2 linked regions of the Parasegetibacter sp. NRK P23 genome follow. The protein of the gene in region 2 binds, or shares a complex with, the protein of the main gene of each other region. Links are inferred from orthologs where the notes say so. Each region holds a gene or a part of one and is shown on either strand. Other genes may lie near its edges.

Evidence for each region.
Region 1: the proteins of mfd (region 2) and uvrA are in contact, whole or in part, in a crystal structure (PDB 4DFC), measured with the Escherichia coli proteins. The link is inferred for Parasegetibacter sp. NRK P23 from one-to-one orthologs.

Annotation. Positions count from the first base shown.
Region 1 is NZ_JAMDLG010000017.1:166,971-170,672, forward strand. What follows is about bases 322-3,702. They hold uvrA (excinuclease ABC subunit UvrA), read right to left. Parts: upstream 3,369-3,702; coding sequence 522-3,368; downstream 322-521. Other genes in these bases: M4J38_RS18415 (OmpA family protein), read left to right, coding at 3,533-3,702. In the rest of the region: M4J38_RS18400 (NADP-dependent malic enzyme), read right to left, coding at 1-314. UniProt on the Escherichia coli protein: The UvrABC repair system catalyzes the recognition and processing of DNA lesions. UvrA is an ATPase and a DNA-binding protein. A damage recognition complex composed of 2 UvrA and 2 UvrB subunits scans DNA for abnormalities.
Region 2 is NZ_JAMDLG010000007.1:92,434-96,718, reverse strand. The notes cover bases 128-4,091. They hold mfd (transcription-repair coupling factor), read right to left. Parts: upstream 3,703-4,091; coding sequence 328-3,702; downstream 128-327. Other genes in these bases: M4J38_RS17085 (hypothetical protein), read right to left, coding at 3,758-4,091; M4J38_RS17095 (type IV pilus biogenesis/stability protein PilW), read left to right, coding at 128-380. Outside these bases: more of M4J38_RS17095, read left to right, coding at 1-127; more of M4J38_RS17085, read right to left, coding at 4,092-4,243. UniProt on the Escherichia coli protein: Couples transcription and DNA repair by recognizing RNA polymerase (RNAP) stalled at DNA lesions. Mediates ATP-dependent release of RNAP and its truncated transcript from the DNA, and recruitment of nucleotide excision repair machinery to the damaged site.

The sequences.
Region 1 (3,702 bases), on a different replicon or contig from region 2:
ATATCTGCGAATATTTTGAAAAGTACGCCTTTCCCTTCCATAACGGGTTTGCCGGCTTCAGGGCCGATATCGCCCAAACCGAGTACGGCGGTACCATTGCTGATCACGCCCACAAGATTTCCTTTCGCGGTGTATTTATAAACGGTTTCCGGGTTGGCATGAATTTCCTTGCAGGGTTCGGCCACGCCGGGAGAATAGGCGAGTGAGAGATCGCGTTGGGTTTTCGCCTCTTTCGTGGGCACTACTTCAATTTTCCCCGGACGACCCTTCGCGTGGTATTCCAGCGCGTCTTCTTTTCTAAGCTGCTTCTTCATAGATTGAATGCATCATGTTTTCGGCGACCGTACAATTTTACGGAGAGCGGGCAGATTGGCGGGAGTATGTGCTCCCATAAGTTAGCTTTTTACGCAATCATGCCTGAGAAACGCCATTAATGTGAAACGCCACAAAGGTAATCATTCAGTCCTCACAGCAAAGTTTCTGACCATATTTGATAAGGATCGGTGAAAATACCGTTCCATTTATAGTTCCATTTTCAGGAACTGCCCCGTGAAACTGCCTTTCACTTTCACGAGTTCTTCAGGTGTGCCTTCAAACAAAATCTGCCCACCGCCAGCACCGCCTTCCGGCCCGAGGTCAATGACATGATCCGCTACTTTCACCACATCCAGGTTGTGTTCTATCACGAGGACCGAATTGCCCCGCTCCACCAATTTGTTGAGCACATCCAGCAAATGGTTGATGTCTTCAAAATGCAGCCCGGTAGTGGGCTCGTCCAGTATATAAAAAGTTTTTCCGGTATCCTTTTTAGAAAGTTCCGTGGCTAGTTTCACCCGTTGCGCCTCTCCTCCGCTCAATGTTACCGCCGATTGCCCCAAAGTGATGTAGCCCAAACCCACTTCCTGCAACACTTTGATCTTCCGGTAGAGATAGGGCACGTTGGTAAAGAATTCAACGGCTTCATCCACCGTCATTTCAAGCACATCGGAGATGGATTTTCCTTTGTAACGGATTTCAAGGGTTTCACGGTTGTACCGCTTGCCATTGCACTTTTCACAATGCACATACACATCGGGGAGAAAGTTCATTTCGATCACCCGCATACCACCTCCTTCACACATATCGCAACGGCCTCCTTTCACATTGAAAGAAAAACGCCCTGCGTTGTACCCGCGTATTTTCGCTTCTGGCACCGAGGAAAAAAGCGTCCTGATCTCGGTGAAAAAACCGCAGTAAGTCGCCGGGTTGCTTCTTGGTGTTCTCCCGATCGGGGACTGGTCTATTTCAATCACCTTGTCTACATGGTCCAGCCCTTTGATGGATTTGAAAGGCATCGGAGTCACCCTGGAACCATAACAATGTTTGCTGAGTATAGGGTACAACGTTTCATTGATGAGGGTGGATTTCCCACTGCCGCTTACGCCGGAAACTACGATAAACTTTCCCAGCGGAAACTTCACACTTACATCTTTCAGGTTATTGCCTGAAGCGCCTTTCAGTTCAAGCGTTTTCCCGTTTCCTTTTCTGCGGGTATCCGGTACCGGTATAGACTTATGCCCGTTCAGGTAGGAAGAGGTAAGCGTATCCAGTTTCAGCAAATCCTTCGGCTTTCCTTCCGCGACAATTCTTCCGCCGTGTTTACCAGCTTTCGGCCCGATATCGATCAGGTGATCGGCGGCCATCATAATATCTTTATCGTGCTCCACCACCAATACGGAGTTCCCGATATCCCGGAGGTTCTTCAACGCCTCGATCAACCGGTGGTTATCGCGCTGGTGCAATCCAATGGAAGGCTCATCCAGGATGTAAGTGATGCCCTGCAATTGAGAACCGATCTGCGTGGCCAGTCTTATCCTTTGCGACTCGCCACCACTCAGTGTTTTGGAGGAACGGTTCAGGGACAGGTATGTTAAACCCACATCCAGCAGGAACTGCAGCCGTTCGCGTATTTCTTTCAATACATCACGGGCAATCACATTCTGTTTATCCGACAATCTTTTCTCCACCCCTTCAAACCAAATCATCAGGTTATCGAGGTTCAGTTCACTGAGTTCGGAGATATTCTTTCCATCCACCTTAAACCAGAGACTTTCTTTCTTCAAACGTGCACCGTTACACGAAGGACAAGTATGCAGTTTCATATACCCTTCGGCCCATTCACGGATGGCATCACTGCCCGTAGCAAAGAACCAGCGCCGGATCATATTCACCACGCCTTCAAATTCTCCTTCGTAAGCGCCAGCGTTTTCAAAATCCACCGTATCGTCTGAAGCGCCTTCTTCATTGCCGTATAATAATAAGTTCTTCGCTTTTTCAGGTAATTCGGCCACTGATTTTACCAGACTGAACTTATACCTTTTAGACAATTGCTCTACCTGTTTGTACACGTGCGCTTCCCGCTCCTCGCCTATCGGCGCGATGCCACCTTCCTTAATGCTTTTGGCCGGGTCAGGAATCACTTCATCCATGTTGATCTGGTACACAGAACCCAATCCTTTACAAGTTGGGCACGCGCCATATGGGGAGTTAAAGGAAAAACTATTGGGAGAAGGCTCTTCGTAGCTGATGCCGGTATCCGCGCACATCAATTGCTTACTGTATTGCACCAGTTTATCGTCATCATTCACCAGCACAAACATCAGTTCCTTACCTACCTGTAAACTTTTCTGCACGCTCTGGCTCAGGCGCAGCTTCATTTCGGGCGTAGCCTGTAAACGGTCGATAACCAGTTCGATATCGTGAATTTTATAGCGGTCCACCTGCATCTTCGGAACAAGGTCCATCACTTCGCCATCCACGCGCACTTTCAGGTATCCTTTCTTCCGCATGTCTTCAAACAACTCGCGGTAATGCCCTTTCCGGCCCCGCACCAGTGGTGCCAGGAGCGTTATTTTCTTGTTTTTTAATTTTTGTAGAACATTCTCCACTATCTCTTCTTCGCTGAATTTCGTCATCTTTTTCCCGGTCTCGTAGCTGAAAGCCTCGCCGATACGCGCGAACAGCAAACGGAGGAAATCGTAGACCTCTGTAATGGTCCCTACCGTGGAGCGTGGATTTTTATTGGTGGTCTTCTGTTCGATGGAAATAACGGGAGAAAGGCCAGATATCTTATCTACATCGGGCCGTTCCATATCACCGATGAACTGCCTTGCGTACGCGCTGAAACTTTCCATATAACGGCGCTGCCCTTCCGCATAAATGGTATCGAAAGCGAGCGAAGATTTTCCGCTGCCACTGATACCGGTAATCACCACCAGTTTATTCTTGGGAATATTGATATCGAGGTTCTTCAAATTATGCGCCTTTGCGCCTATCACTTCAATCTGTTCCTGCACCGGTTGCTGAACCGGCTTCTTTGATGCTGCCATACTTATTGTTCGAGGATTGAAGGTACAAACAAAAAGAATCAGAAAAAGTTTCTCCCGTATACTTATATGACAATACAACCAATACGCATTAAGAATAAATACTATGGCACAAGATTTGGCTATATGGGGCAAAACCAGTCTTGAACCACTTAAAAATAAGCACTATGACTACAGTTAGACAAATGCTCGCCGGAATCACCCTGATCGCCATGATGGCGGCAGCCTGCGGGCCCATGAACAAAACAAAGAAAGGCGCCGTAATTGGAACAGCAGGTGGAGGCGCTGTTGGGGCCGTAATCGGAAAAGCTGCAGGTAATACCGCCATGGGCGCCAT
Region 2 (4,285 bases):
TGCTGCAACTGGCCTGGCAACTGCATTTGCGTACGGCCATTTTCCCTTCTCCCGATTCGGTTACCGCAAAGTTGCTCATCGCTTTCGCCGATCTCGTGGCCAAAACGAATACCCGTTCCACCGCCAAACCATTCTATGAAGCGGCATTACAATACGCCCCCGGGCAAAAAGCGTTTATCACAGCGCGTTTGGCGCTGATGGACGCTTCAGCAAAAGAAGTAAAAAAGACTTTCCGCTGGGCGGCATTGGTTTGGGGCGTTCCCATTCTGGCACTGCTTATCGCATTTACCGGGAACATCATCAACAGGAGAAAAAAACAGGCGGGAATCAGTTCATCGAGCGCTTCGCAAGGTCCAGGAAACGGAACACGTCTTCCATAGATTTCATCGGTTCCACCACCAGGAAGAAGTGCTTCCCGGTTTGTTTGAGTTTGGCTTTATTGGTACCGCGTTGAATGAAATCCAATAATTTATTGAAGGTTTCAGATTCAAAATAAGGAGAGTCGGGTTTGTTCACGAAGTAACAACGCAGCGTATCGTCTTTCAACGTGAGTTTCTCGAAACCGAGTTCCACGGCTATCTTCCGGCAACGAACTGTGGTAAACAGGTCCTCCACCTGGTGTGGTACAGGTCCGAAACGGTCGTTCATTTCGTGGTGGAAAGCGGTCAGTTCCTCTTCCGTATCGCAGTTGTCGAGGCGGCTGTACAGGGATAACCTTTCGGCGATGCTCTCCACATAATCGTCTGGAATAAGTATTTCGAGATCGGTATCGATGGAGCAATCCTGCACATAATCTTCCTGGCGGGAAATCTCTTCCTTAAACAGATCCCGGAACTCGGTACGTTTCAGTTCCTTGATGGCTTCGTCCAGTACTTTCTGGTACATTTCGAAACCGATCTCAGCCATGAAACCTGTTTGTTCTCCACCGAGCAGGTTGCCCGCGCCACGGATATCGAGGTCGCGCATGGCGATCTGGAAACCACTGCCCAATTCGCTGTGCTGTTCCAGTGTTTGCAGACGTTTACGGGAATCGGTGGGCAGAGTACTCATTGGCGGCGCCAGCAGGTAGCAGAACGCTTTGCGGTTGCTCCGGCCCACGCGTCCGCGCAGTTGGTGCAGATCACTTAATCCGAAATGGTGCGCGTTGTTGATGATGATGGTATTCACATTGGAAATATCCACACCGCTTTCCACGATGTTGGTACACACCAGCACATCGTATTTCTTATCAATGAAATCGAGTATTTTCTCTTCCAGTTCGTGCCCTTCCATTTGTCCGTGCGCATAAGAAATACTGAGGTCCGGACAAAGTCCCTGGATTAGTCCCGCCATTTCCTGGAGCCCCTGCACCCGGTTGTGGATAAAGAACACCTGGCCGCCGCGTTCCGTTTCAAAATAGATCGCGTCCCTGATGAAATCGTGGTTGAACACCTGCACTTCCGTTTGAATGGGCTGCCGGTTGGGAGGTGGAGTATTGATGATACTGAGGTCACGCGCGCCCATCAGGGAGAACTGCAACGTTCTTGGGATAGGCGTTGCCGTTAAGGTGAGGCAGTCCACGTTTGTTTTCAGCGTCTTCAGTTTCTCTTTTGCCGCCACACCAAACTTCTGTTCCTCATCGATCACGATGAGCCCCAGGTTCTTGAAATGCACATCTTTTCCAAGCAGGGCGTGCGTTCCCACAATGATATCAATCTTCCCTTCTTTGAGCCGCTGCAAGGTTTCTTTCTTCTCTTTGGAAGATTTGAACCTGTTGATATAATCCACGGTAACGGGGAAATCTTTCAACCGGTCACTGAAGTTTTTATAGTGCTGGAAAGCGAGGATCGTGGTTGGAACCAGGATCACGGCCTGTTTATTGTCGCAGCATGTTTTGAAAGCCGCGCGGATAGCTACTTCCGTTTTACCGAAGCCCACATCGCCACAAACGAGACGGTCCATCGGCGACGGGTTTTCCATATCTTTCTTCACATCGGCCGAAGCCTTGCTCTGGTCGGGCGTATCCTCGTAAATGAAGGACGCTTCCAGTTCGGTTTGCATGTAATTGTCGGGCGCGTGTGCAAACCCTTGCTGCGCCTTTCGTTGCGCATACAGTTGTATGAGATCGAAGGCGATTTCTTTTACCTTCGTTTTCGTTTTCTCCTTCAGTTTCTGCCAGGCATCGCTGCCAATCTTGTTCACTTTCGGCACCGATCCTTCCTTCCCGGTATACTTGGTGATCTTGTGCAGGGAGTTGATGTTCACGTACAGGATATCGTTATCCTTGTAGATGATGCGGACCGCTTCCTGCAGCCTGCCGTTCACTTCCAGCTTCTGCAATCCGCTATATACCCCCACCCCGTGATCAATATGCGTAACGTAATCACCGGGTTGAAGCTCGCGCAAAGTACGCAGCGTAATGGCTTTGTTCTTATTGTAAGCCTGCTTAACCTTGTATTTGTGGTAACGCTGGAATATCTGGTGGTCCGTGTAACAAACCGATTTTACATCGTGATCGATGAACCCTTCATGGATAGCGACCGGAACGGGCACGAATGGTATTTCCGAATTGAGGTCGGTGAAAATACTGTGTAAACGCTCCAACTGGCGCGGGTTTTCCGCGAACAGGTAAATACCGTACCCTTTCTGTTCCCAGTTCCTGAGGTCTTTGATGAGCAGGTCGAAATGCCGGTTAAAGGCGGGTTGCTCTATTGTGTTGAATTCAATTTCAACCTTTGCGAAATGTGATTTATACCCGATCTCTATCAGGTGGAACGCATCCAGTTTTTCGCGGATGGAATCTGCCGGAACGAAGTCCTGAACGGAAACCTGTTGCTTCACCGTGGTTTCATCGTCCTCTTCTTTGGGCGTGTATGGGATATCGAGGTAAAGTTGAAGGTCCTCTTCCTGCACGCGGATCTTTTCTTCCACCACATCCCAATCCTGGAGCCATACGATGGTTTCTTCGTCCACGAATTCAAGCAGGGACACTTTCTGGCCGGAATCGAACCTTGTTTCCACATTGGGAATGATGGTAACCTGGAGCAGTTTCCGTTCGCTCAACTGGGTTTCCGGGTCGAAGATGCGGATAGAATCCACATCGTTCCCGAACAGTTCAAGCCGGTAAGGTTTTTCGTTCCCGTAAGAATAGATATCGAGGATGCCACCGCGGACGGCGAACTGGCCGGGTTCATACACAAAATCAGTGCGCTGGAAACCGTATTCCACGAGTTGCGTCATTAACGCTTCGGGGCTGATCTCATCCCCGGCTTTCAGCCGGATGATGTTACCGGAAAGCGTTTCGGGCAACACCACTTTTTCGAACAACGCTTCCGGGTAGGTGACGATGATCTTTTTCGCGCCTTCCCTTCCGCTGAGCCGGGTGAGCGCCTCGGTGCGCAGCATTACGTGACTGCTGTTGAGCAGGCGGAAATTCTTTTTGTTCTTGAAGGAAGAGGGAAAATAGAAAAGATCGAGCGCTTCGGTGAGGTTCTCCAGCGTATTGTGAAAATAAGCTGCTTCTTCCGCATCATTCAAGATAATGAGGTGGTTGCGGTGCTTCGTAAATTCGTGTTTGAAAACAGCCGTTACCAGGAACTGGCTGGCGCTTCCGTGCAGGTTTTTACAGAAGATGCGTTGGGGTTCCTGCATAGTGAGCCTGTCCGCCAGTTGAAAAAGACGGGGGTGCTTCGCTTGTATGTCCAGTAACTCCTGCAGGTTCATCGTGCCATTCTGTACCGTTCCTTGCGGAACAGGGCGCAAAGGTACGACGATTCTTTTAATACACGGCCTTGTAGTCGAGCATCAGCCGGAGCGGTGTAACCGAATCTTTGCCCACGTGAACCGGGTTCAGGTTCCCGAACTGGTCCGATATGTTGGCATAGAAGAGGGAATCCACCCCCATCAGCACGGAGTAATCCCCCGCCGGAAGTTCAATGGAGAAGGTTCCATCCTTTTCTGTTTTGAACGATTTTACCAACGGGCTGTTGATCTTTTTGTAGAAAGAAGGATTGGCGGCGGCTTCAGCCATAGCAGGGGCAGTGAGTTCGTGGATGAACAGGGTACACTGAATGCCCGGCGGGGTATCAGCGGGATTGTCCGGGGAAGGCATCCTGTTCCCAGCCACCCAGAGTACCTGGCCGGAAATACCCTGCTTCAGGGCATTCCCTTTGTTGCCCGGGCGGGTGCCGCATGCGTTGAGGATGATCATCGACAGAATGGGTATTATTAGCTGAATTTTAGCCGATTTGAAAATCTGTTTCATAACTTGTATGCGTAATTAGATAAACATTGCTCACCTGGTGGC